DNA from 3 places in the Selenomonas sp. KH1T6 genome. Region 3 is predicted to be linked to each of the others. Evidence: riboswitches for the same ligand, from Rfam matches in the RefSeq annotation. Region 3 holds a riboswitch; each other region holds the start of a gene.
What was found. A riboswitch is a leader RNA that binds a small molecule or an ion and turns the genes downstream of it on or off. The one in region 3 is predicted to bind cobalamin.

Region 1 (7,184 bases), on a different contig from region 3:
TAGAGCAGATGACCACGGCGTCTGCCCCGGACTCCTTGGCAGCCTGGGCCGCTTCCTCCACAGTCTGGAAGCCGTTGTTGCCCAGCACCTCAAAGGCGCCCACCTGCAGGAACCCCGTGGTGAAGTCAGCCCTGGCCTTGTGCTGGGGGATGGGGCCCATATTGGCCAAGAAGATCTTCACATTATCATCATGCTCAGCCTTGAAACCCTCCGTCAGCTTCCGCAAAGCCTCAAAGCGCTCGCTCCAGCGGTGGGGCTCGATGGCTTTCACCTGTTCCTCACCCTTGGCCCCGCCATGGAGGGCTTCTGCCAGTTCCTCAATGGTGGCGCCGGCGCAGGCAGCAGCTATGGCAGCTTCCGTCACTCCAGCCTTGGCAGAGGAAAGCTCAGCCAGCTTTTCTTCTTTGAACTGCTCATCAATATCGGCCAGATAGCTTTCCACCTCAGCCTTGCGCTGTTGCTTGATTTCTTCCACATCTTCGGGACGCGGGTCAAGCAAAGTCTCCGTCATGTTGGGATACATATTGTTGCCTACGATACGGTCCTTGCGGGTCTCGGCTGCCTTGAAACGGGCGCTCAGGACGCTGGCAATCTCCTCCTGGGGATAGCCCTCCTGCAGAGCCTTCAGGATACCGCCCTTGGCCTCTATCTTCTGGAATTCCTCCCAGATTTTTTCTTTCATCTGCTTGGTAAGTGTCTCCACCGCCCAGGAACCGCCGGCAGGGTCAATGGGCTGCAAGAGGCCGAATTCCTCCTGCAGGATGATCTGCACATTGCGGGCAATGCGACGGGAGAACTCGTCACCCTTGCGGATAGGCTCGTCAAAGGGGCTGCTCTCGAAGGAATCAATGCCTCCTACTACCCCTGAGAAGATTTCCGTGGTATTGCGAAGCATATTGACGTAGGGGTCATAGACAGTCTTGAAGAACAGGGCGGGCTTGGCATGAATGTGCATGCGCCTTGCCTCCTGGCTGCCGCCAAAGGCTTCAACAATCTGCGCCCAGAGGGGACGCAGGGCCCTGAGCTTGGCAATCTGCAGGAAGAAATTGGCCCCCATGGAGAAGCCGAAGACAATCTGCTTCGCCGCCTCGTCGATAGTCAGCCCTCTGTCCATCAGCGCCCGCAGATAAGCCACCGCCATGGCAAGGGCATAGGCAGCCTCCTGCACATCATTGGCACCGCCCCGGCTGAATACATCACTGCGGACAAAGACCGTGGCAAGGCCCGGCGCGTTTTCCTTAGCCCACTTGGCGGCTTCCGCCATCTCATCATAGAGCTTGTCCAAAGAAGCAGGCAGTTCCCCTTCTTCAACCAAAGCCCCCAGGGGATTTGCTCCCACAAAGCCCTTGAGCTGCTTCAAGTCTGTACCAGAGGACTTCAAGGCCCCAACTGCCAGAGCCAGCATAGGCAGAGCCGTAGCCCCGGCATAGATATAGAGGGGGTACTTGTCCAGCTTCAGCCCCTCCAGCAGGGTATGCACATCATCAAGGGTGGTCAGGGACACGCCCTCATCACCGGGGGTCTCCGCCTTTCTCACATCCCTGGCAGCCAGGGTGGCCTTGTCCAGGCGGATATTGTAGACCGTGGAACCCTTCTCCTGCTCATGGCGCAGCAGCTCATTGTTTTCCTTGGGGCTGGTCTCATCGCAGGACTGGGCAATGCCCCAGGGCCTCCCAACATAGCCGCTGGGCTGTGCCCCCCTGAGATAATCCCCCATGCCGGGGAACTCCCCCTTGGGCAGGATATCTTCCGTATCCTTGCGGAAGTACATGGGGTCGAAGGTAATGCCCTCATAGGTCTTGGTATACATTTTCTTCTCAAAGGGTGCACCCTTCAAGAGAGTGATGCAGGCCTCCTTCCACTCCTCATAGGTGGGAGGAGTGAATTCATCCAGTGGCACATCGGGAAAGTCCGTCTGCTGCTCGGCCTTTTTCAGGATAGCCTGAAGGTCGAGCTCGCCGCTTTTTTCCAGCTCGTTGCTCATACTGCAGCCTCCTTGTGTGATTTGTGAAACCCAACAGAAAAGGCAACCCACCTGCAAGCGCGCAGACGGATTGCCTAAAAATGGCCACAGCAAAAAAGCCCTAAGCCCAATCCCCTACCCATCGCTCGCAGGCACATAAGGGAACCAGGCACGATGCTTCGGCTCTCTTATACGGTGATGACAGAACAGGCAGTTCTCCTGGCTCGGCTTCATGGCCCTGCACGCCTTCCCAAGGTAAGCATATCTACCCCAGTGACATTCATGTGCAGGACTCCACCCTACAGTGGCGGGACCGCTCCGGCTTAGGGCGTGTTGATTAAATGAGCTTTGCCCAGATTTGCGGGGATTGGCTGTCCATTGCAAGGCGACAAACCGGAGGCATAGCGGCGCTATGTCGAGGATTTGTCAACGAAGCAGGGACAGTCAAGACCCGTGAAGATGGGCTGAGCGAATTAATCAACACGCCCCACACCGGATTCCCTATTAAGTACCTAAGTACACCTGTTCCCAACCATATTAAGTTGCTATTTAAATATTATTATCATTTATAATTTTTGTCAATATTCCCTGCTCCATTTCTGAAGTCCCTTTCCTCTTGCCTTTTCTCGGCCCGGCTGCATGATATACATGAGGAAAAGCAGGAAAAACAGGCATGCGGATAGAATAGAACCTCTGTATGAGTGCGATATGATGGAGGTTTGTTTATGGATAAATCATTTGCAATCCCTATATCCAGGCGCAGTTTTATGAAGATGATGGCCTGGCCGCAGCTGGGACAGTGCTCGGCCTCAAAGATGATGCCGCAAGAGTGGAAGCTGTGCCAGAATATCTTGCTTACGTCTAAGATGAAATGTGCGAAGAGGCCGGCGTAAATATCCTTGAGGCGCACCATTTTCCCGATGCTGTCTGCCGCACAGCGTACCCCATCGACATTCACGATGTGAAGTTGGATCTCTTCAAGAAGCTGGAAAAGGGACAGTATTACGAAATCCCCTACCGTGCCTTGGTGACCAACGAAATCTCCAACCTGCTGGTGGTGGGGCGCTGTGCCAGCGGCAGCTTCGCTGCCCAGGCTTCCTTCCGCATCCAGCCCACCTGCATGAGCATGGGCGAGGCAGCAGGCATTGCTGCCGCCTGGGGGCTTTCCAAAGGGATTCCGGTGAACGAAATCAAGTGGGAAGAGATGCCCGAAGAAATGCGTAGTTATGTAAGCAAATAAATCAAAGGAAAAGACTAAGGAGGTCATTATCATGCAAAAGAAAAAAATCGTGGCTGCTGTTGCCATTGCTGCATTCAGCTTCGGCTTTGGCTTTGGGTCCATGGCCCATGCGGAGTTCCGTCCTGCTACTCAGGAAGCCCTTGAGACCCATACGGGGGTGAAAGTAGCTCCCGGTCAGGATTCGTCCGAGGATAAGCTGCCTGCTTCCCAGCGTTTTGTAAGTACAGAAGGAAAAATTCCCTATCAGCTTTGCCTGCCGCGCTGGTATGATTCTGCCAAGACTTACCCCCTGATTGTCGTAGTCAATGATGTGGCCGGGGAAACAGATGAAAAGGCCTTGCTGAAGCAGACGGACGGTGTCACTGCCTGGGCAGATGAACTGGAGAACAACCAACAGTATGCAATCGTGCTGACCATTCAGGGAACGAAGGACTCAGAAGCGCGTGTTGGCCGCCTGTCCAGTACAGAGGGCATGAATACCATCAGGTATATATTGAAGGATGTCCGGCAGAACTACGGTGTCAACAAGGATGCCATTTACGGCATTGGTGAGAATAAAGGCGCCTGGGTGATCCAGCTCATCAATGAAGAACTGCCCAGCTATTTCAAAGCGACCTATCTTGATGAGAATACAGAAGATGGACAGGCAGATAACAAGGCAATCCACGACTGGCTGATGAAGGAAATGGCATCACAGGCAAAATAACATAAAAGGAAGGGGCTGCGTTATCGCAGCCCCTTTTGGGTTGGTCAGATGCGTCAATTCCACGTTCTTGACCACTTTATGCGCTCTGTTCGCTTTCTTCTTCCTGATAGAGAAGCACCAGTCTCTTCTGTTTGCGACTGGCCTTCATGTCTATGATGCGCTGGTTGCGGGACCCCCGGAACATCAGGGTGAGGTCTCGTTCTCCCTCTCTGTACTCCCCATCCACCAGCACATCAACCTCTGAGAGCAGGGCTTCCACCGCCGTATCGTGACGGGCGTGGAGTTCCTGCAGGGTGAAGCCAGTGTAGCTCCAGATGTCAAGCCCTCTGCCGTGGCAGGCACGGGCTATCTCCACCAGCGGTACCGGCTGCATGAAGGGCTCGCCGCCGCTGAAGGTAACCCCCGTCAGCAAGGGATTAGCTTCAATCTCTGCCAGCAGCTCGTCAGTGCTCACGACCCTGCCCCCCTCGAAACACTGGGTTTCTGGGTTGTGGCAGCCGGGACAGCGACGGGGACAGCCCTGGACGAAGATAGTATAACGGAGGCCTTCCCCATCCACGATAGAATCATCTACCGTACCCGCTATGCGAATCTCGCTCATCTCTGCCCCCTCCTCTCTCTATTCTGATGACTCAGTGCCTGACACCATGCTTTACCCGGTCATGCTCCTCAGCCTGCTTGGCATCATTCCAGCGGTCAATAGTGCCCACCAGATAGCCTGTGATGCGGCGGATGCGCTCGAACTTCTGAGGCATCAAGGCGTAGTTAAGCGTCACATTGCCATCACCTGCAGCGGAGATGCAGAGCTTGCCCAGACGGTTCTCGGTATGCTCATTCACATAGTCAATGTAACCCAGGATTTCCTGCTCAGAGACATCCTCCAGACCTTCCACAGTCACATCAATGCCGTTGACTACCATGCTTTGTCACCTGTTCCTTCCACTTGTATTTCATGTATTTTTCATCTCTTGTTGTAAGCAAATTATACAACATCTAGGATTTGCCTGTCAATAACCATACTATATGTGGTATAAATCACAAAACGCCCCCCACCCGCACAGCAAGCGGGCGGAAGGCGTTTTTTAGATTTTTTTCAGAACAAACTGCCCCTGTGTATCGACACAAGTGACACAAACTAACCCCAAGAGAACTCAAACTTCAGCCCATGGATGGGCGTTCCGCGGCCGTTGGCTTTCAAGGATGAAAGGCAAGGCCGCTGTTTCTTTGGTTCGTTTCTTTGCGTCAAAGAAATGAACAGCCGAAACTTATCCAACGAGGGTCTGGCCGAAATACACAATGCACCCCATAACGATGATGAAGGGAATATACACCTTCACCGCGAACTGCAGCAGCTCTCCATCAATGCCCTTGGCACCGATAGCGGCCACGCCGATGGCAATGCTCTGAGGGGAGATCATCTTGCCTGCGCAGGCACCGGTAGCATTGGAAGCCGCAATCCAGGCCTGCACCGTCTCGCTGGCGCCGATAGCCTGGGCAGAACCAGTCTGGAGCTTGCCGAAGAGCACGCAGGAAGAAGTAGCGGAACCGGTGATGAAGGTACCGATGGAGCCGATGAAGGCTGCCACCATGGGATACATGGTGCCGGTGACGGCCACCGCCGTATGAGCCAGCTCCAGGGTCATGCCGCTGTGGTCCATGACCTTGGCAGTGGCGATGACGGTGATGATGGTGACGATGGTGAAGCGCAGGTTCACCACGGTCTTTTTGAGCACGCCCAGCATCTCCCCCATGCCGGCCCCTTGCACGGTGCCGCCGATGAAGGCTGCCAGGAAGATCAGGATGCCGGGGGTATTCACCCAGGTAAAGGTATAGGGAGTGCCGCCCTCGCCGCTGTAGATGAGCACAGAGCTCTTGATAGCAGACAGGGGATCATGGATGCCAGGCACCAGCTTGGAAGTGAGCAGCAGGAACACGAAGATCAGGATGAAGGGCAGCCAGGCCACCAGCCCCTTGCTGGCGGTAACTTCCTCCTCGGTGCCCGTGTGGTCAGGATGCATCTCGTACTCGGGATTATTCACGGGGAACATCTTGGCGCAGGCCACAATGGCGGCCATGGCGCCGATGGAACCGGCCACCACAGCCAGCTCAGGGCCCATGGTGCTGGCAATGAGATACTCAGGAATCAGGAAAGCCAGGCCCGCTGCCAGGCACATGATGCCCATGCCCTTGAGGCCCTTCAGGCCCTCGCCGGACACAATAGTCATGAGGAAGGGGCAAAGGAGGGTAAGAGGAGCCAGCTGCAGGGAAGTGTAGCCGGCCAGAGTAGTGGCATCAATGCCCGTGACACTGCCCAGAGTCACCAGAGGGATGCCGATGGAGCCATAGGCCGTAGGCACAGAGTTGGCGATGAGGCAGACGCCCACAGCCATGACAGGGGGAATGCCGATCCCTGCCAGCATGCCGGCAGGGATGGCGATAGCAGTACCGAAGCCTGCCATGCCCTCCAAAAAGCCGCCGAAGCCCCAGCCGATGAGGAGAATCAGGGCGCGGCGGTCAGAGCTCACCGAGGACAGCATGGACTTGATGACCTCCATGCCCTTGGTGTGTACCACCAGGTTGTAAGTAAAAATCGCTGCGATAATGACCAGAAGGATTGGCCAGCACGCAAGTGCCACGCCATCCAGGGCGGCCTCCGCCGCCAATTTGCCATCGAGACCAAACATGGTCATGGCTGCCGCAATCGCGATGACGAGAGCTGCCGAGCAAGCCTTATGCGCCGGCATGTGCAGTACAGACAGGGCGATAACCAGCCAGAGAATCGGTGAGAGTGCTATGAGAAACAAAGCAATACATCCTTTCTGCTGATATGAAAAATTGATGAATGATATTTAGATTATATAAGTAGGTACTAAGGCTGTCAATGCAAAATCAATAAGGTTCTATCTTAGAAAAAATAAGACAATTAAGCCAGTAAGGAAAGGTTATCACAGATTATGTTATACTATAGATAGGAATTAGCCCAATAAAGGCGAATAATTAAAAACAAGGGAGAAATCACACGTGATAGCACTTGACAAACTAACCACCGAGCAAAGGAATCCTGCCACTGAGCACATTGATGAATTGCCCACTCTGGACATGGTGACCCTGATAAATGCAGAAGACAAGAAGGTTGCCGAAGCTGTAGGAAAAATCCTGCCTGAGATTGCCCAAGCCATCGACCTCATTGCCGAAAAGCTGCAAAAGGGAGGCCGCCTCTTCTACATGGGAGCAGGAACCTCCGGCCGCCTGGGCATCCTCGATGCAGTGGAGTG
Region 2 (7,184 bases), on a different contig from region 3:
CGACAATCCTGGTGAATTCCTCCGCCATGCTGTTGGGAGCTTTGGGGCGCATCAATCCTCTGTGGGCAGCGGTGATCCACAATACGGCCACTCTGGCTGTGGTGCTGAACAGCTGCCGCATCCTGCGGCCTAATGCGCCGTTGTTTGCCAGGAGGCGTCGCTGAGCAGTTTGACGAATGAGGCTGTCTATATCCCCCGGGGGGGCTTGCGCAGGCAGAGGCTGGTTGTTATCATCTAATTGATATTGATTATTAGATGATAAGGAGTTTTAGCATGCGCATGCCGGACGAGGACAGACATTATTTGAAAATAGCGATGCCTGCTGCCCTGGAGGGCCTGTTTATGGTGCTGCTGAGTTCTGTGGATATCATCATGGCAGGCATGCTGGGAACGGCGGCTATTGCGGCGGTGAGTATCTTTACCCAGCCCAGGATGATGCTGCTTTGTGTGGTTCGCTCCATAGCGGCGGTGCTGACGCTGCTCACTGCCAGGAAGTTCGGTGAGAATAATACACAGGAAGTGCCCGTGCTGCTTGCACGGACACTTTTTTGTGCAGTTATTTTCATGGGCATATTGCATGTCTTGTTCTTCTGGCAGCTGGAGCGCATTCTCTGCTGGATGGGGGCCCAGGAAGAGTATCTGGCAGCGGCTCTGTCCTATGGGAACATCGCTCTGCTGGGGGTATTCTTAACCACTCTGGCCACTGTCCTGCAGGCAGTGCAGCTGGGCTATGGCCACACCAAAGAGGTGATGAACGCCAACCTTCAGGGCAATCTGGTGAATGTCGTGGGCAATGCTCTGTTCATCTTTGGCCTGGGCCCCTTTCCTGCGCTGGGGGTGACGGGGGCTGCTGTGGGTACGGTCATTGGCACCAGCTGGACTCTGGCAGTTTCTGCCCGCCAGCTGGGGGGCAGCGCTATGCCGGGGGACTGGCGGGCTTTTTGGCCTGACAGGTCATATTTCCGGGAATTCTTGCCCGTCTTTGCCGGAGTCTTCAGCGAGCAGGGGTTCGAGCGCATCGGCATGGTGCTCTACACCCGCATGGTGGCAGAACTGGGCACGGCAGCCTATGCCGTCCATGCCATCTGCATGAATTTCTGCGATTTCTATTACTGCTTTGCCGGAGGACTGGGCAAGGCCAATATGGTCATGGCAGGCCACGCCCACGGGGCAGGCGACTGGGCTTACTGGCAGCGGCAGCTGCGGGCCGGGCTCAAATGGAGCTTGATTTTTTCCCTTGTTTCTTTTGTGCTGACCTTCAGCTTGCGGGAAGAAATCTTCAGCCTCTACTCCCATGAAGTGGGCTTACTGCCCTTAGGGAGCCTGGTCATGATTTTCGTGGCGGCAGTGAGCTTCCCGGAGGCCCATGCCCTGGTGTGCGCCGGCGTGCTCCGGGGCAGCGGCAGGACCAGCCAGGTGGCAGCCTATTCCTTTGTAAGCATTGCCTTCCTGCGTCCCCTGATCACGGCTTTCTTCCTGCAGGTGCTGGATATGGGCCTGCCTGGTGCCTGGCTGGCTCTGGCCATCGACCAGTCCATCAGGGCTGCCTGTGCCTCCTTCCTGCTGTGGCGCCTGTGGCAGAGGCGTCCCCAGCCTGCCTGCGAACCTTGACAGGCTTGGGGAGGTAGTGGTAAAATTTTGTCTGTTGCTATTTTTATTGAAAACAATTCTATATTGAGATTGGATTGGGTGTCGAAAGGAATGGCATAGTTCCTACGACTTAATAGAGAAGCCGGTAAAAGCCGGAGCGGTCCCGCCACTGTAACAGCGAGCTTCATTGCATTGATGTCACTGGAAAGAGCAAAGTCTTTCTGGGAAGGCGCAAGGAAGTGATGACCTGGAGCCAGGAGAACTGCCCGATTGACAATCACCGTTTGACCCGCGAGCGATGGGGATGGGGATTTTGCTGGAGAAGTATATGGTGAACCTGTCTGCATTTTTGCGGGCAGGTTTTTTATGTTTATGGGGAGATGAGAAACTTTGCAAAAACTTTTGGGCAAGATGTCGCAGATGCTGATTACCCTCATAGGTGTCAGCTTCCTGACCTTTTGCTTGACCTATCTGGCCCCCGGGGACCCGGCGGCCATGCTGCTGGAGGCGGGGGACACTATCGTGTCGCAGGAAACCCTGGACAAGACCAGGGCGGAGCTGGGACTGGACAAGCCCTTCCTGGTGCAGTATGTGAACTGGGCAGGAGGCGTGCTGCAGGGGGACATGGGCATATCCTACTCTGCCAAGAAACCGGTTACAGAAAAGCTGCTGGAGGGCTTTGCAGGGACGCTTGCTTTGGCGGCTGTGACCATCGTCTTCGTGCTGCTGATTTCCCTGCCGCTGGGCATTTGGTCTGCGATTCACAGGAATGGCTGGCAGGATCATCTGGTGCGGGGCATTTCCTTTATCGGGGTGTCCATGCCTTCCTTCTGGATAGGCCTGCTCTTTCTCTACGTCTTCGGCCTGAAGCTGGGCTGGTTCCCTATTGCCAAGTCGGCTGTGACTTTGGAGGGCATCGTGCTGCCTTCCCTGACCCTGGCCCTCTATATGTCCTCCAAGTATATCCGCCAGGTGCGCACTGTGTTCCTGGAGGAACTGCAGCAGGATTATGTGGTGGGGGCAAGGGCCAGGGGGCTTTCGGAGCAGGCTATCCTGTGGAAGCACGTCTTGCCCAATGCCATCCTGCCCCTCATCACCCTGCTGGGTATGTCCATTGGCTGGCTCCTGGGGGGCGTGGCGGTCATCGAAATGGTGTTCTCCTGGCCTGGCATCGGCAATATGGCGGTGCGGGCCATCTCCATGCGGGACTATCCTCTCATCGAGGGCTTCGTGCTCTGGATTTCCATAGTTTACATGGGCATCAACGCGCTGGTGGATCTTTCTTATGCTTATCTTGACCCGCGGCTGAAAAAGGAGGGGAACTGATGGCGGTTTTTCGTGAGAACAGGCTTTTCGCCTTCTATACAGCTCTGGTGGTATTTGTGGTGCTGCTGGCCATCTTTGCCCCTTACCTTGCTCCCCAGGACCCCATGGAGGGAAACATGAAACTGGTGCTGCAGACGCCGTCGGCAGAGCATATCCTGGGCACGGATAAATTGGGCCGGGATATTTTCTCCCGCATTCTCTGCGGCACCCAGGTTTCTCTCTTCATGGCTCTGTGCCTGGTGGCGCTGATTGCCGCTGTGGGCACGCTGGTGGGAGTGCTGGCTGGGTTCTTCGGGGGCTGGCTGGAAACCATCCTCATGCGCCTGGCGGATATGATGCTGGCCTTCCCGGGCATCGTGCTGGCCATTGCCATCGCAGGCATCCTGGGGGGCAGCGTGGTGAATACCATCCTGGCCCTGCTGGTGGTGAGCTGGGCCAAGTACGCCCGGCTGGTGAGGAGCCTGGTGCTGCGCCTGCGCAATCAGGATTTCATCCAGGCAGCCAGGATCCAGGGGGCCCGCACCGGGGCTATCCTCTGGCGCCATGTGTTGCCCAATGTGCTGCCCATGGTGGTCATCACGGGAGCCATGGACATCGGCACTATGATGATGGAGATTGCAGGTCTGTCCTTCCTGGGTTTCGGTGCCCAGCCACCCACCCCGGAGTGGGGGCTGATGCTGAACGAGGGGCGCCAGTATATCCAGTCGGCTCCCTGGCTCATGCTCTATCCGGGATTGGCTATCTTCAGCGTAGTGGCGATATTCAATCTGTGGGGGGACAGCCTGAGGGATGTCCTTGACCCGCGGCAGGAATAGATATGTTGTCTCTCTTATTTTTTAGAAAAGGGGAATGCGTGCAATGAAGTTCAACATGAAGAAAGTTTGGAAAGCTGTGGCTCTGGGCCTGTGCGGTGCAGCTCTGACGGCTGCCCTGGCTGGCTGCGGGGCAGACAAAGGGGGGAGCGCCCAGCAGGGTGTGCTGAAGGTGGGTGTCACCAACTTCGCCGACACTCTTGAGCCTACCCAGAATTACTTTGGCTGGGTGGTCATGCGCTACGGCCTGGGTGAGTGCCTTACCAAGTTTGACGAGAAGATGAACGTGCAGCCCTGGCTGGCCGAGAGCTGGAACATCAGCGACGACCATCTCACCTGGACTTTCAAGATCCGTGAGGGCGTGAAGTTCTCCAATGGCGACGAGCTTACGGCTGAGGCTGTGAAGGCTTCCATCGAGCGTGCCTTCGCCAAGAACAACCGTGCCGCTACTTTCTTCAAGTACAAGGAAATCAAGGCTGAGGGGCAGACCCTCACCATCGTGACGGAAAAGCCCATGCCCAATATGCCGGGCTTCCTGGCGGACCCCCTTTTCATCATTGTGGACACCAAGGCCGAGGCAAATCGCGACTTTGCCAAGGAAGGCCCCATCTGCACCGGTCCCTACATGGTGGAATCCTTCGTGAAGGAAAAGGCTGTCATGAAGAAGAACCCCTCCTACTGGGATGGGGAAGTACCCTTTGAGACGGTGGAGATTCCCTCCATTGATGACCCCAACACCCGGGCCATGGCTCTCCAGTCCGGCGAGGTGGATATGGCTGTGAACATCGCCGCAGGTGACATGGACACCTTCCGTGGCAATGATAAGTTCTTCGTGGACGAGATTTCTTCCCTGCGGGTGGTGCTGGCCCGCCTGAACCAGAAGGGCATCCTGAAGGACGACAAGGTGCGCGCCGCTCTCATTGCCGGCTGCGACAGGGAAACCTACAACAAGGTGCTCCTGAAGGACACTTTCCTGCCGGGCAAGGCTCCTGTGCCTCCTTCCATGGATTACGGCTTTGACCAGCTCACTGACCCCAACGCCTACAATCCCGAAAGGGCAGCTAAGCTCCTTGACGAGGCCGGCTGGAAGGATACCAACGGCGACGGCATCCGCGAAAAGGACGGCCAGCCTCTGAAGCTTGATTTCGTGGTTTACAACAGCCGCGCAGAACTGCCCCTCTACGCTGAGGCAGTGCAGGCTGACCTGAAGAAGCTGGGCTTTGACATCAACATCAAGACCGTGGATTACAATCTCGTTGACCAGATTGGCATCAAGGGCGAGTATGACCTCCTGATTTCCAATATCACCACCGCCAACACTGGCGATCCTGAGATTTTCCTCAACTGGTACTGGAAGTCCAATCTGAATGGCGAGAATCCCCAGAACGGCTCCGGCTACAGCAATCCTGCTCTGGACGCCAAGTTCGAGGCCCTGTCCGTGGAATTTGACAAGGAGAAGCGCCGCCAGCTCATCATCGAGATCCAGCAGATAATCATGAATGACGGGGCAGCCCTGTTCCTGGGCTATCCCCAGACCAACATCGTCAGCAGCAAGGCTCTGGCCAACGTGAAGATGTATCCTTCCGACTACTACTGGATCACCAATATCATCAAGCCTGCCAAGTAAGGGAGCGAAAATGCTTTTAGATGTAAAGAATCTTTCCATCGAGTATCAGGGAAAATCCACGGTGGAAAATGTTTCCTTCGGCCTGGAGCCGGGGGAGATACTGGCCATCGTTGGGGAGTCCGGCAGCGGCAAGACCTCCGTTATCCGCGCCATCCTGGGATGCCTTTCCGGCACGGGCCGGGTCAGCGGCGGGGAGATAGATTTTGCAGGGCGGAAGCTCCTTTCCCTCACCAATAAGGAATGGCTGGAGCTTCGTGGCAAAGATGTGGCCATGATCTTTCAGGACAGCGGCAATATGCTGAATCCTGTCCGCACCATCGGCAGCCAGTTTGTGGAATACATGCAGGTGCACAGCAGCATGGGCAAGGGTGAGGCAGAGGAAAAGGCCAAAAGCCTACTCAAGCGCATGAACCTGCCGGACCCTGCCAGGGTGATGGAATCCCATCCATTCGAGCTCAGCGGCGGCATGCGGCAGCGAGTGGGCATCGCCATGGCTCTCGCCTTCCAGCCCCAGCTGCTGCTGGCAGATGAGCCCACTTCGGCTCTGGATGTCACCACCCAAGCCCAGATAGTAGAGGAGCTGATGCAGGTGGTGCAGGAGGCAGGCTCTGCCATGATCATCGTCACCCACAATATCGGCGTGGCAGCCCACATGGCAGACAAGATCATGGTCATGATTGGCGGCAGGGTGGCGGAGTACGGCACTACTGCCGAGGTCATAGGAAGCCCCAGGGCTGACTATACCAAGACTTTGCTGGCTTCGGTGCCGGAGATTGGAGGCCGCCGCTATGTCTGAACAGGAAATACTGTTGGCTGCTGAAAAGGTCTGCAAGGTCTTCGAGCCGGAAAAGGGAAAGAAATTCACTGCCTGCCGCGATATCTCCCTGCAGCTGCACAAAGGGGAAACCCTGGGGCTGGTGGGGGAGTCCGGCTGCGGCAAGTCCACTTTCGTCCGCACCATCATGGGGCTGCACCCTGCCACCAGCGGCAGGATTCTCTTCAAGGGTGAGGATATCACCAACATCAAGGGAGAGAAAAGGCGGGAAATGGCCAGGCACATCCAGATGATTTTCCAGGACCCTGCCACGGCTTTCAATCCCAAGATGCGCATCAAGGACATCATCTGCGAGCCCTTGAGGAATTTTGCCAAAGTCTCAGATAAGGAAGCTGAAGCAAGGGCTGTGGAGCTCCTGCGGCAGGTAGAGCTGCCACCGGAGATGGCCCTGCGCTATCCCCATGAATTGAGCGGCGGCCAGCGCCAGCGGGTGGGCATTGCCCGGGCCCTGATACTGGAGCCGGAAATCATCATCTGCGATGAGGCCACCAGTGCCCTGGATGTGTCCGTGCAGGACAGCATCGCCAAATTGCTGGCGGAAATCCAGAAGAAGCGCGGTGTCAGCTATATCTTCATCTGCCATGACCTGGCCCTGGTGAGCCTGATCAGCCACCGGGTGGCAGTCATGCAGCAGGGAAGCATCGTGGAAGAACTGCCGGGGGATAAGCTTGCGGAAGCCAGGCATCCGTATACCAGGAAGCTGTTGAGCTCTGTTTTTGCGGTCAGGGCGTGCTGAATATGCAGGAAAAGGAGCTGTTGCATGGCAACGGCTCCTTTTGCTATGGAAAAATCAGACAGATTGGGTTAAAATAAAATCTGAATGAAATGATGAGCGCATAGATATATAACAGCGTAATCAACAGATTTGCAATGGAGGTCATATTATGAGCGGAATTTTTTACGGCATCGGCGTGGGCCCCGGCGACCCGGAACTTTTGACGGTGAAGGCCATCAACGCCATCAAGAAGGTGGATGTGCTCATCGCTCCCAAGAC
Region 3 (7,184 bases):
GATCAGCCCCGCATGGTAGTGACCCACACCCTCATGGATGCCTACTGGCAGGACAAGATTGCGAAACTGGAGAATATCAAGATTCCCGCCTATGTGGTGGCCAGCTATACCAATCCCGTGCATACCCATGGCACCTTCGCGGGCTTTCGGGAGATTGCTTCCAAGGACAAGTGGCTGCGTGTCCACAATACCCAGGAGTGGTTTGATTACTACACGCCTGGCAATGTGGAAGACCTGAGGAAGTTCTTCGACCATTATCTGCTGGGAGAGGATAACGGCTGGGAAGCAACGCCGAGGGTGCGCCTCGCTGTGCTTGACCCGGGCCATGAGGATGTAGTGAATCGGGTGGAGCAGGAGTTCCCCCTGGCGAGAACCGAGTACAAGAAGCTTTACCTTACGGGCGGGCAGGGGCTCTCCGTGACGCCCCAGAAGCAGGAAGATACTGCTTCTTATGATACAGCTGTCAAGGAGGCTGCTGCTGCTTTCACCATGACCTTTGACAAGGACACGGAACTTACCGGCTACATGAAGCTGCACACCTATGTGGAAGCAGACGGTGCTGATGATATGGAACTCCATGTGCAGGTGGAGAAATTGGACGAGAAGGGCAATCCCATCCCTGACAGGATGACGCATCAGCCCATCGTGGCCGAGGGTTATCTCAGGGTATCCCAGCGAGCCCTGGATGAAGCAAAATCCACGGAGGTAGAGCCGGTACTGAAGCATGACCGTGAGGATTTGCTGAAGAAAGGCGAGATTGTTCCCGTGGATATTCCCATCTGGCCCATGGGCATGAAGTATCATGCAGGGGAGAAAATCAGGCTGACGGTGAGAGCCTACAATCCGCCTTCTCCTGACATGGTGCCCGCTTTTGGCTCCGCCAAGATTACCGTGCCGGAGGAAGGCTATACCTATGAACTGGGTACGAAGGTGCCCATGAAGACGGTAGGAGGCCTGGACGGCAAGGAGCATGTGAAAAAGGCTGTGGTCCCGCCTGCGACCCGCAACAAGGGCAGGCATATCATCCACCTGGGTGGCAAATACGAAAGCTACCTGCAGGTGCCGGTAGTGCCAGAGAAATAAGCAAATAAAGATGAGGCAGACAAGCCGCCGAAAAGGCGGCGGGTCTGCCTCATTTGTTTTTAGATACGCGAAGAGGGACTGCCGCATGCAGCAATCCCTCTTCAAAGCAGGGGTCCAAAATGCCGTTCGCTTTAAATGTCTAAAACCTGCGGATAGCAGGTGGGTGCCCTAAGCCTGACTTCAGCATTTCGCCGTGGCGAACCTCCACCAGGATCAAATCGGATTCCCTATGAAATATGTAGGTTAGACATTGTTAAAGCCCGCGCACATTCCAGGCTTGTCCTTCTTTATTGGTATGATAGCACAAAAAAACACGCCTTGCAAGACTTGACAAGCTTTGAAAAGGCAGTATTAGAAAGAAAAATATAAATTTTTCCCAGATTTTTACGATTTGCAAGGTTATAGAGTCACCTGGCCTTTTTGCCTGCGGCAAAACTTGAACTATGGCCTTGAGTTGCGCTATAATAAGGAGGATAAAAGAGAAATTTGATCTTATGCATAAAGGAGAAATCAACATGGCAGTTACCTACAGCGTAGCCATCAGCTACGGCAAGGACCTGGGCTGGATAGATTACGATGCAGAGGCCAAGAAGGCTACTGTAAACCTGAATAACGAAGAAGGACGCAAGCTGACGGAGGAATATCTGAACCAGACCCACGAAATCAACGTGCCGCATCAGACCCTCATGGACTTCACGGCAAAGACCGTTGATCCCCAGGCTGACGAGGAAAGCTTCAAGCTGGCACTTACCCGTCTCTGGAACAAGACCAAGGTACACGTGGACTGGTCCAGGCCGGTAGACTATGTAAAAAAGAATCCCCGTTATTGATTTCAAGGCAGGCAGATTCCTTTGGGAATGCCTGCCTTTTGTGGAGATGAAGCTATGGCTGTAAAAGCACCAAATCCACCCACGCCGCCCACACCTCCCACGGTGCCAGGGGTGACGCTCTCTGAGGGGGGCTCTGTAACCCAGTCCAATGCACCTCCCGCTAATGGAACGACCAGCAAATCCACGGATAACGAGAAGCAGATGGAGGAGCAGGCTAAGGAAGCTGTGGTAAATGGCAGCGGCGGGCTGTCCCGCACTACGCATAAAAATCCCACGGCAGAGGCCAAGGCAGCCAGGGAGGCAGCCAGGGAGGCACAGCAAAGCGGCCAGAATCAGGCTCAAGCCACCATTGACACAGGCCGCAGCCAGGCCGCTCAGGCGGCGGATCTGGGGGGGAGTGGAGGAGTTCCTCAGGAAAATGGCAGGAATTTGCAGGGACAGGAAACGGAGGCTGCTTCCCTGCAGGCCAATCCTGCTCCGAAGTTTGACTATCAGGGGCTCACCTATTGGCTGCCCATGCTGGTGGCGGCCTTTGTGGCAGCTGCCTTGCTGGTGAAGAAATTCCTGCACCGGCAGGGGCGGAAGGGAGAGCTGACCAGGGCAGATATAGAGGCTGATGTTTTGGGGGCAGTTGACAGCCGGGAACTGCGGGGGCTCACTCCGGATGAGGTGCTGGCAAGACTGGCCGTTGAAGAACAGCCCCCACCGACCAGGCCGACTGCACCTGCCAGACCGGCAAAGCTCAAGCCCAAAGAAGCAGCCTCTGCCCCCAAGGCAAAGAAAAAGCCTCCTGCTCCTGCCAGGGCCAAGGCGCCTGAGGAGGAGAGGAAGCATTTCGAGGTGCGTATTTAATTTGTTTTTGCCTGGGCCTTTTGCCATTTGGCAGCAGCACGGTCAGCCAGATGCTTGGCTCTGGCCAGCTTGGCACTCTGCTTGCGCCATAACTGCCAGAGCTGTTTTTCCAGTGCATCCCGCTCTGTATCAGCTGCATCAATCCATTCAAAGAGTTCCTCTGCGTCCTGCAGGGGTTCTTTTTTTTCAGCTAAGCTGGTGACGGCGGTGTCATTTTTTTCAAAGGCTGTTTTCAGATCTTGAAACTCCGGACTGTTTGCCTTCGAAGTGCAAAGGCGCAGATAACGGGCTGTGTGGCCTTTGGGGGAGTACCTGCTGATGAGTTCCTGGGTTTCGGCGTTTATCCGCTCATATTCGGCCTGTTTGGCAAGATAATCCTGGTACTCTTTGGTATCATGGCTGCCGGAAACAGGCTGGCGGTTGGTGCCGCTGAGGGAAACTTTATCATTGGCAGCCGAAGGGCGTTTGCCTGTACCCGGCGAGGTGGCTGCCGGATGATTTTCGGCGGCTTCTTCTATGACGGCTTTTCCTTCAATGGCTGCAGTTTCCTCCTGCTCTGGAGTGACTGCAGGGGAAAGAGCGGCTTCGGTGTCCAGCAGAGGTGCATAGCGGGCAGCCGAATTGGGGTCCGGGCGTCCGTCTGGCAGTGTCCAGCCGAAGCGGGCATAGTCCTTGGCGAGACCGGTCACAGGTTCGTAGGCCTGGGCGGCAAAGATGCTGTCGCTTTTACCTGCAACTCCCATCGCATACAGGTAGGGCTTATAGATGGCCTGGTCGGCAGAGGCTGCCAGCTGCAGGGCCAGGCTGCCGGAGAGACCCTCGCCGCTGACTACGATGCGGTTGGTGTCCCCTGCAGGCAGGCTGCGCTGATTGCGGCGCAGGTAGCGGATGGCTGCCTTGTAAGAAAGGATGGGCTGGGGCGCCTTGCCCAGGCGTTCGCTGGCAGGCGGAGTGAGGCTCTGGGCGGCAGGGACTGCGACCACATAGCCGTGTGCCAGGGCCAGCAGGGCGAGATTGGGCTGGCCACTTTCGTTGCTGGCATCTGCCGGGGCGTCAAAAGTTCCCTCTGCTGCTCCATCTGCGGCCAGGGGCATGAAGATGGGGGCGGTTTTGGCGGTGAAGCGTCCTGTGCTCTTTTTCTGGAAGTAGGCTTCAGGAATGTAGATGTTCAGCTGTTCTTTATAGTCAGCAACAGGGTAAGCTGTGTAGTGGCAGCCTTCAAAGGCGCGGAAAGCCACGGGCTGACCATGCAGATTAAGTGTTTCCCGGGTGTAGCTGTCAGCATCGAAGTTCAGGTCATAGAAGGAAGGGGCAGCTGTTTCTGTGGAAGCTGCCGTGACGTCTTCGGCAGCCCAGGCAGGAATGGAGGAGAAAAGCAGGGAGAAGGTCAGCAGTCCTGCTATTTTTTTCTTGTTCAGATATTTTCGCATATTGAAAGTCCTTTCAAGCCCGTGAGCTATTTTTCATTATAGAACAATAAAGATTATACACTTTTATGGGGATTTTGTCGCGGGAAAATCTTTGCCTTTGGATTGACAATGGTTTTGACGAATGATATGATTAGTCCTGTAAATGAAAAGAGAATATGTTTGGATTGGGTGTCAATGACTTAATAGGGAAGCCGGTATAAGCCGGCGCGGTCCCGCCACTGTAACAGGGAGCATTTCGCAAAGTATGTCACTGGGGGAAACCTTGGGAAGGCGCGAAAATGCTATGAACTGGAGCCAGGAGAACTGCCTAATCAACAGTCACCGCTTGACCTGCGAGCGATGGGGATGGGGACTTTGCGACATTCGCTAGATATAGCCGGGAAAGACCCGGCAGTACATAGAACTGAATGTTTTTGGCAGAGCCCTTCTTCCCCGCCGAAGAAGGGCTTTGTGGCGTCATTACTTGTGTCGGAAGGTTTTTCCTTGTGGGAATTCCCATGGGGAGAAAGTTGCTCATACATTTCATTCAGTTCTATTAGCTGCCCATTTGGCGGCTGCCCCGGAGTGATAACCGGGGCTATTTTTTTGGACTTTCCTGGGAAAACTTGATATAATGTAAGCTATGTGATTATTTATCCCCTGGCAGGGATTTATTAAAATATGGAGTGTGAGTATCGTGCTGGATATTAAATTTGTGCGTGAGCATCTGGAAGAAGTCAAAACCATGCTGAAGAATCGTTGCAACAGCCTGGACCTTTCTGAGTTCGAGGGACTGGAGCAGAAGCGTCGTGAGCTTTTGCAGGAGACTGAGACTTTGAAGGCCCGCCGCAACACTGTTTCCAAGCAGGTGGGCCAGATGAAGAAGAACGGCGAGGATGCCTCTGAGGTCATGGCTGAGATGCGCGAGGTGGGGGCCCAGATCTCTGCTCTTGATGCTGACCTGAAGGATGTGGAGGAGAAGCTTCGCGATATCATGCTTCATATCCCCAATATGCCCAAGGAAGATGTGCCTATCGGCAAGGACGATACGGAAAATCCTGAGGTGCGCAAGTGGGGCGAGCCAAGGAAGTTCTCCTTCGAGCCCAAGGCTCACTGGGATCTTGGTGTGGATCTGGATATCCTGGATGCTGACCGGGCTGCCAAGGTGGCAGGCGCCCGCTTCATGTTCTACAAAGGCCTGGGTGCCCGTCTGGAGCGTGCCTGCATTGCCTTCATGATGGATATGCACGCTGACAAGCATGGCTATACGGAGATGCTGGCTCCTTACATCGCCAACAAGGACAGCATGGTAGGTACCGGCCAGCTGCCCAAGTTTGCCGAGGATATGTTCAAGCTGGAGGGTCTTGACTATTATCTGGTGCCCACTGGCGAGGTGCCTATGACCAATTATCACCGCGATGAGATCCTGGACGGCAGCAAGCTCCCTGAGCGCTACAGCTGCTACACTGCCTGCTTCCGGGCCGAGGCCGGCAGCGCTGGCCGTGATACCCGCGGCCTCATCCGCCAGCACCAGTTCAACAAGGTGGAGATGATCAAGTTCACCAAGCCTGAGGAGAGTTGGGACGAGCTGGAGAGCATGGTGGAGGCTGCCGAGGATATCCTGAAGGCCCTGGAGCTGCCGTACCATGTGGTGATGCTCTGCACTGGTGACATGAGCTTCACCTCTGCCAAGACCTATGACCTTGAGGTGTGGTTCCCCAGCCAGGGCAAGTACAGGGAGATTTCTTCCTGCTCCAACTGCCTTGACTATCAGGCCCGTCGTGCCAACATCAAGTTCCGCCGGGATGCCAAGTCCAAACCTGAGTTCGTGCACACCCTGAACGGCTCTGGTCTGGCTGTGGGCCGCACGGTGGCTGCTATCCTGGAGAACTACCAGCAGGAGGATGGCTCCGTGGTGATTCCGAAGGCACTGGTTCCCTATATGGGCGGCGTAGAGGTCATCAGGCCTGCAGAGTAAGCAGACCTGCTAGGGCGTTCGGGCCACAGGCATAGCAACGCTTCACTTGGAATTTTACCATAGAATCTAAGCTCCCACTGCACCGCCTGCGGCGGTTTGTGCCCGCTAAGATTTATGGTAAAATTCCACACGTTCCGCTTATGCTATGCCTGTGGCCCTCACTTACTTACCGACTATATATAAGGGGACGCTTTGAGCGTCCCCTTTGCTATAAATTTGCAAAGGAGACGAGAATGGCCAAGAAGAAAGTTTATGCGGTGAAAGTGGGACGGCAGACGGGGCTTTTCAATACCTGGGCGGAATGCGAAGCTCAGGTGAAAGGCTTTATGGGGGCTAAGTTCAAAGGGTTTATGACAGCCCAGGAGGCTATGGCCTGGCTGGCGGGGGCGGAAACACCTGCGGCTGTGCCGCTGGGGGAGCAGTTCCTCTTCAGCCCGGGGGCTGCTCCTGTCAGGAAAAAGCCTGTTGCTGGAGTGAAGGAAGCTCCCGCTTTTGTGGGAGAGGCTGACTATATCATCTACACAGATGGTTCCTGTCTGCGCAATCCTGACGGCCCCGGGGGTTGGGCGGCGGTGCTGACCAACCAGGCTACAGGACATGTGCAGGAGCTCTTCGGTGGTGACCCTTCCACTACCAACAACCGCATGGAGCTTACGGCGGCCATCAAGGCCTTGTCTGCCGTGCCGGCAGGTTCAAAGATCGCCCTTTATACCGACAGCCAGTACATGAAGAATGGCTTCACCAAACACTGGCTGGAGGGGTGGAAGAAGAAGGGCTGGATAACTTCCAAGGGGACACCGGTGCTCAACAAGGAACTTTGGCTGGCTCTGGATGAGGCATTCCACGCCAGACAAGTTGAGTTCCACTGGGTAAAGGGTCATGTTGGGGTAGAGGCCAATGAGCGCTGTGACCAGCTGGCCAAGGCGGAAGCTATGAAATATATGTGAGATGTGAATAGTAAATAAGACTTTACTATTTGGGATAAAATTGCTAGAATCGAAGGGTGAGAATGTGGAGGGAGGCCAGGCATGG

Region 1: linked by a shared signal. The riboswitch ahead of BLW59_RS05315 (methylmalonyl-CoA mutase family protein) and the one ahead of serS (serine--tRNA ligase) in region 3 are both predicted to bind cobalamin.
Region 2: linked by a shared signal. The riboswitch ahead of nikB (nickel ABC transporter permease) and the one ahead of serS (serine--tRNA ligase) in region 3 are both predicted to bind cobalamin.

What each region holds. Positions count from the first base shown of each region.
Region 1 is NZ_FNWN01000005.1:160,559-167,742, reverse strand. It holds gene BLW59_RS05315 (methylmalonyl-CoA mutase family protein) at 1-1,984, opposite strand, end outside; cobalamin riboswitch at 2,155-2,504, opposite strand; gene BLW59_RS05310 (FAD-dependent oxidoreductase) at 2,835-3,203, shown strand; gene BLW59_RS05305 (hypothetical protein) at 3,235-3,909, shown strand; gene nrdG (anaerobic ribonucleoside-triphosphate reductase activating protein) at 3,986-4,510, opposite strand; gene nrdD (anaerobic ribonucleoside-triphosphate reductase) at 4,542-4,829, opposite strand; gene BLW59_RS05290 (L-lactate permease) at 5,175-6,713, opposite strand; gene murQ (N-acetylmuramic acid 6-phosphate etherase) at 6,931-7,184, shown strand, end outside.
Region 2 is NZ_FNWN01000023.1:29,428-36,611, forward strand. It holds gene BLW59_RS12445 (heavy metal translocating P-type ATPase) at 1-164, shown strand, start outside; gene BLW59_RS12450 (MATE family efflux transporter) at 274-1,611, shown strand; cobalamin riboswitch at 1,671-1,875, shown strand; gene nikB (nickel ABC transporter permease) at 2,002-2,916, shown strand; gene nikC (nickel transporter permease) at 2,916-3,731, shown strand; gene BLW59_RS12465 (ABC transporter substrate-binding protein) at 3,787-5,355, shown strand; gene BLW59_RS12470 (ABC transporter ATP-binding protein) at 5,366-6,151, shown strand; gene BLW59_RS12475 (ABC transporter ATP-binding protein) at 6,144-6,926, shown strand; gene cobI (precorrin-2 C(20)-methyltransferase) at 7,075-7,184, shown strand, end outside.
Region 3 is NZ_FNWN01000006.1:88,036-95,219, reverse strand. It holds gene BLW59_RS05915 (CocE/NonD family hydrolase) at 1-1,083, shown strand, start outside; RNA gene ssrS (6S RNA) at 1,191-1,364, opposite strand; gene BLW59_RS05905 (hypothetical protein) at 1,599-1,913, shown strand; gene BLW59_RS05900 (hypothetical protein) at 1,968-2,765, shown strand; gene BLW59_RS05895 (hypothetical protein) at 2,762-4,195, opposite strand; cobalamin riboswitch at 4,345-4,521, shown strand; gene serS (serine--tRNA ligase) at 4,872-6,152, shown strand; gene rnhA (ribonuclease HI) at 6,386-7,099, shown strand; gene BLW59_RS05880 (MlaE family ABC transporter permease) at 7,181-7,184, shown strand, end outside.